DNA from 2 places in the Klebsiella quasivariicola genome. Region 2 is predicted to be linked to the other one. Evidence: predicted binding sites of a transcription regulator. Region 2 holds the regulator's gene; the other holds the start of a gene.

Region 1 (3,113 bases), 1.8 Mb from region 2:
CTTTCGCGAAGTCTATTACTGGGACAGCTATTTCACCATGCTGGGTCTTGCCGAAAGCGGTCACTGGGATAAAGTCGAGGATATGGTCGCCAACTTCGCCGCGGAAATTGATACCTGGGGCCATATCCCCAACGGCAACCGCACCTATTACCTCAGCCGTTCGCAGCCCCCCTTCTTCTCCTTTATGGTAAGCCTGCTGGCGACGCACGATGGCGACCAGGTGCTGAAAACTTACCAGCCGCAGCTGGAGAAAGAGTATCGCTACTGGATGGCCGGGGCGGACGCGCTGGCCCCCGGCAGCACCGACAAACGGGCGGTGCGGATGGCGGATGGCGCGCTGCTCAACCGCTACTGGGACGATAACGACACCCCGCGTCCCGAGTCCTGGCTTGACGACGTCAAAACCGCCAAAAGCAACCCGAATCGTCCGGCAACCGAGATCTATCGCGACCTGCGCTCCGCCGCCGCCTCCGGCTGGGATTTCAGCTCCCGCTGGATGGATAATCCGCAGCAGCTCGCCACCATTCGCACCACCTCGATTGTCCCGGTCGATCTCAATGCCCTGATGTTCCATCTGGAGAAAACCCTCGCCCGCGCCAGCAGGGCAGCGGGGGACAGCGCTGGCGCTACGCAGTACGATGCGCTGGCTAACGCCCGCCAGCAGGCCATCGAGAAATATCTGTGGAATGATAAAGAGGGATGGTACGCCGACTACGATCTGAAAACCCACAAGGTGCGCAATCAGCTGACCGCGGCGGCGCTGTTCCCGCTGTACGTCAATGCGGCGTCACGCGAGCGGGCGACGAAAGTGGCCGCCGCCGCTGAGTCGCGCCTGCTCAAACCCGGTGGACTGACCACCACCACCGTCAACAGCGGCCAGCAGTGGGACGCCCCGAACGGCTGGGCGCCGCTGCAGTGGGTGGCGGTCGAGGGCCTGCAAAACTACGGCCAACAAAAGATCGCCATGGAGGTCAGCTGGCGCTTCCTGAGCAACGTTCAGCATACCTATGACAGCAAGCAAAAGCTGGTGGAGAAGTATGACGTCAGCTCGACCGGCACCGGCGGCGGCGGTGGGGAATATCCGCTACAGGATGGCTTTGGCTGGACCAATGGCGTCACCCTGATGATGCTGGATCTGATCTGTCCGCAGGAGAAACCCTGTGACGCCCTGCCCGCCACGCGCCCGGCGGCGTCTCCTTCCGCGCAGAGCCAGCCCGCCGCCAACGACCCGGCGCCGGCGGCCGCGCAAAAGACCGGCTCCTGACGCTTTTCCGGCCCGCCGCTCCCCCTACCAAATTCGGTAGGGGGGAAGTCATCTCCCTGCTGACAGCAGCCCCGCTCTGCGGCGCGCGGGAAACACCTGTCCCACTCCATCGCCCAGGACCGTTCACCTTTTCGCTTGATCACATAAATACAAACAATAATAATTCGCATTACTTTTTAACGAATAATGACAGATTCGTTTTTCACGCGGCGGCGTACAGGAGTACCAGACCGCGTTGGTTCAGGATGATCTTATGAACGTGGCTATTTCCCGAAAACGCCCGGGGCTGCTGTACGCCCTCGTGGTCGCCCTTCCCTTCACCGCGCAAGCCGAAGAGACGGTGGTGGTCACTGCCAGCCCACCGGCGTCTGCCAGCGCGCCGACTGAAGGCTACAGCGCCAGCACTTCGCTCGGGGCGACGAAAACCGACCAGCCGTTAATCACCACCGCCCAGTCGGTGTCGGTGGTCACCCGCCAGCAGATGGCGGACCAGGGGGCGAATACCATCAGCCAGGCGCTGGAATATACCCCGGGGGTTTACTCCAGCTTCGGCGGCGGCGCGACCCGGTTCGACGCTATCTCCCTGCGCGGCTACCACGGCGGCGATGTCGATAACCTGTTCCTCGACGGCATGCGCCTGATGAGCGACGGCGGCAGCCATAACGTTGTGCAAATCGACCCATGGTTTATCGAACGCGTGGATGTGATCCGCGGCCCCTCCTCCGCGCTCTACGGGCAGAGCGTGCCGGGCGGCGTGGTCAACCTGACCTCCAAACGCCCGCAGTTCAGCCAGCAGGGCCACGTCCGTCTGACCGGCGGTACGCAAAATACCAAAGGCGCAGCCTTCGATTACACCGACGCCATCAACGAGCAGTGGGCATGGCGGCTGATCGGGATGACCCGCAGCAGCGACACGCAGTATGACCATACCCGCGAAGAGCGCTACGCGATTTCGCCTTCCCTGCTGTGGCAGCCGGACAGCGATACCTCGCTGCTGCTGCGCGCCTATCTGCAAAAAGATCCCTCCGGCGGCTACCACGGCTCTTTGCCACTGGAGGGCACTCGCTACGCCCACAATGGCCGTAAGCTCTCCCCCAGCACCAACGAAGGCGATCCGGGAGATGGCTATCAGCGGCGCCAGCAGATCTACAGCTATGAGTTTGACCACCAGTTCACCGACGTCTGGTCGGTCTATTCCGCCGGGAGCTACACCCATACCAACGTCTCCCTCGATCAGGTCTACCAGGTCGGCTGGATAGATGACAGCGACATGCTGGCCCGCGGCTACAGCGGTTCGCGCGGTTCGCTGGACGGCTGGTCAACCGATAACCGCCTGCGCGCCGATTTCAATACTGGCGACCTGGCGCATACCCTGATCCTCGGCGCCGAATATCATCGCTTCCGTAACGACCTGTGGACCGGCGCCGGCGGGGCGGCGCCGCTAAACCCGTTTAGCGGCTATACCGCGCAGACCGGCCATACCGTTACCTACAGCGATAACAATAATCGCCGCTACTACCAGACCGGGCTGTACCTGCAGGATGAGATGGCCTGGAACCGCTGGCATGTGGATGTTTCCGCACGCTACGACCGCATCGTTTCCCGGCAGGTCAGTGATACCTTAGGCACCTCAAACCGTCGTTCAGACGACCATATCAGCGGCCGCGCCTCGCTGTTGTACGCTCTGGACAACGGTCTTTCGCCCTACCTGAGCTACAGCCAGGCGATTACCCCGGCGATGCTGCCGGGCGCGGACGGCAAACCATTGAAGCCGACCACCGCCGAGCAGGTTGAAGCCGGCCTGAAGTTCCAGCCGCCGGGCAGCCGCGACCTCTATAGCATTGCGATT
Region 2 (3,113 bases):
GAGGACGCAGCTTTTCGCGACAATCCGTTCCTCGCCTGCCAGCGCGGCAACAAATTCCCCGTTGCGCAGTTCCAGGGCCTGCACCGGCGTGTTGTAGCGGATCTGCACCCCCATCTGCTCCGCGCTGCGGTAATAGGCATTGACCAGCGCTTTGCCGCCGCCCATAAAAAAGGCGTTGGTGCGGGCAACGTGCAGAGCGCCCGAGAGCGGCGGCTGAAAGTTAACCCCATGCTGGCGCATCCAGTCGCGGCACTGTGACGAGGTACGGATCACCAGCCGGGCCAGCGCTTCGTTGGTGTTCCCCTCGGTGACGCGCAGCAGATCCTGCCAATACTCTTCTTCCGGATAGCTGTCGACCAGCACGTCCTGCGGCGCATCGTGCATACAGCGCAGGTTACGGGTGTGCTGCGAGTTGCCGCCGCGCCACTCCCGCGGCGCCGCCTCCAGCAGCAGCACCGAGGCGCCGGCCTCCCGGGCGGTTAAGGCGGCGCATAGCGCGGCATTGCCGCCGCCAATCACCAGTACATCCACCATTATCGGCTCCCTTACAATTTAATTAATTGTTAAATTTGTAATGGGAATGTAGGCGGTAACGGCGACAGAGCGCTATGGCGTAGTGCTAAAGAGGGGTTTAGTTGGTGTAAAGGGTAGCGCCCGGCCAGCGGCCAGACTCCACCAGCTGACGCATGACTTTGCTCAGTATTACCCGTGCGGCAAGCCCTGCCGGGGTGAGCTCATCATCGGACAGGCTGACCAGAAAGTTGGGGCGACTCAGCACCGGATTGGCGACGCCGATCACTCTTAGCGCCTGATGGTCGAGATGGGAGATGGCGGCCCCGGGCTGAAGAGTGGCGCCCAGTCCGCTGCGCACGGCCTGCATCAGCAGGGCCAGGCCGTCAATCTCCGCCACCACCTCAACGCTGAGATGATGCTGCTGGCAAACCGCCTCCAGCCGGCCGCGCAGGCCGTGGCCCTGGCTTGGCATAATCAGCGGCAGGGTGGCGAGCTGGTCGGGGGTGATATGGTCATCCTGCAGGGGGGCTAACAGCGCATGGCTGCCAATCAGGAACAGGCGCTCTTCCAGCAGCGGTCTGGCGCTCCAGCGCAGGATCTTCTCCTGCTGGAAAACGATAGCAAAATCGAGCTGGCGAGTGTTGATCATCCGTTCCAGATTGCCGGAAAGGCTTTCCACCAGATGCAGGCGCACGTCGGGGTAGCTTTCGCGCATCGCATTGATGAACGGAACGCCGAGAACGGAGGCGGTGCTGGGGGCCATGCCAACGCTGACGTGGCCCGACAGGCGCGCCTCGCGGGCGGCGAGGATGGCATCATCGGCATGGCGCAGCGCCAGCTGCGCCTGGGAGTAGAAAGCAAGGCCCGCGCTGGTGGGCGTGACCCCGCGGGAGGTCCGCTGCAGCAGGCGAATGGCCAGTTCGTTTTCCAGGCGCGCGATCTGCTGGCTAAGCGCCGAGACGCCGATATTGAGATCGAGCGCAGCGCGCCCCATGCTGCCGGTTTCCACAATGCGCACAAAGTAGCGTAGCTGGCGAAGTTCCATATCAACTCTCCGGACAAAGCGGGGACGAGGAAGGTTATCCCAGGGGACTGAGCGGGAAGCGCGGCAGAAGCGCCCATAAAAAAGCCAACCGGCAGGTTGGCTTTTCAGAGCAGACGACGCGGGGAATTACTTTTCCACTGCGTCGTGGGCGTGTTCGTCCTCGCGGCAATCCCCTTCCGCACAGTGACCGTACAGATACAGACTGTGGTTGGTCAGGCGGATGCCGTGACGGGAAGCGATTTCACGCTGGCGCGCTTCAATAGAGTCATCACTGAATTCGATCACTTTGCCGCAGTCGAGGCAGATCAGGTGATCGTGGTGATGCTGCTGGGTCAGTTCGAAAACGGATTTTCCGCCTTCAAAATTATGACGAGTCACGATACCGGCGTCATCAAACTGGTTAAGGACGCGGTAAACGGTCGCCAGACCAATCTCTTCGCCCATGTCGATCAGGCGTTTATATAAGTCTTCCGCACTGACATGATGGTTATCCGGTTCCTGCAGCACTTCGAGGATTTTCAGTCGAGGAAGTGTGACTTTCAGGCCAGCCTTCTTTAATGCGGTATTGTTGTCAGTCATGCGGAATCTGTCCTGTTGCTAAACGATCTACTTCCTTCAACGGAAGTCATACAGAAATTAACCCGACGTAATGCGTCTCATTATAGAACTGCCACTGGTAAATGAAAACTGCAAGCATCAGGCCTGGTTTGCTGTCAAAAACGAGGCACCAGCTACAAACTGCGTCACGTGCCTCGTAGAATCAGAGGACATTGTACAGATATGTGATTAAAAGTTAAAAACTTGTAGCTATTAGTTTGATTGCTTTTGTCTATTAATGCGACGCAACTCAATAGTTACGCCGCTTAATCATCAGGCGTTTTTGATTTCTTCAAGGTGCAGCTCTTCGGCAACCTGCTTCACCCACTTCTCCACGCGCTCGTTGGTCAGCTCCGGCTGGCGGTCTTCATCGATGGCGAGGCCGACGAAGTGGTCGTCATCCGCCAGGCCTTTGGAAGCCTCAAAATGATACCCGGCCGTCGGCCAGTGACCGACGATGGTCGCGCCGCGTGGCTCAATGATGTCGCGGATGGTGCCCAGCGCGTCGCAGAAGTATTCTGCGTAGTCTTCCTGGTCGCCGCAGCCGAACAGCGCCACCAGTTTGCCATTAAAGTCGATCTCTTCCAGCGTCGGGAAGAAGTCGTCCCAGTCACACTGCGCTTCCCCGTAGTACCAGGTCGGGATGCCGAGCAGCAGGATGTCGTGGGCTTCCAGGTCTTCTTTGCTGCTTTTGGCAATGTCGTGAACATCAGCAACATCTTTACCAAGCTGCTTTTGAATCATTTTTGCAATATTTTCGGTGTTGCCGGTGTCGCTGCCAAAAAAGATGCCGATGATTGCCATGAGTAAAATAACCTCTTGAAACTTAAATGATGTGGTAGGGACGCGATGCCCATAGATAACGGCAATCATAGCAGAACAGGCAAGGGCGCGGAAACAGCAATCACGCCCGACTGCACACTCTGCTACATGAATGCGGGTTTTTCGCGGAAAGTTA

What was found. The regulator Fur, encoded in region 2, represses iron uptake genes when iron is present. The targets are predictions, from matches to a motif close to ATAATAATGAGAACNACTATCAA.
Region 1: B8P98_RS10860 (TonB-dependent siderophore receptor) is a predicted target of Fur. The motif match lies at 1,418-1,440, and genes of this name have one in related genera.

The regions. Positions count from the first base shown of each region.
Region 1 is NZ_CP022823.1:2,168,323-2,171,435, reverse strand. It holds gene B8P98_RS10865 (alpha,alpha-trehalase) at 1-1,264, shown strand, start outside; gene B8P98_RS10860 (TonB-dependent siderophore receptor) at 1,518-3,113, shown strand, end outside.
Region 2 is NZ_CP022823.1:3,981,511-3,984,623, reverse strand. It holds gene tcuA (FAD-dependent tricarballylate dehydrogenase TcuA) at 1-534, opposite strand, end outside; gene tcuR (tricarballylate utilization LysR family transcriptional regulator TcuR) at 632-1,558, opposite strand; gene fur (ferric iron uptake transcriptional regulator) at 1,685-2,137, opposite strand; gene fldA (flavodoxin FldA) at 2,429-2,959, opposite strand; gene ybfE (LexA regulated protein) at 3,111-3,113, opposite strand, start outside.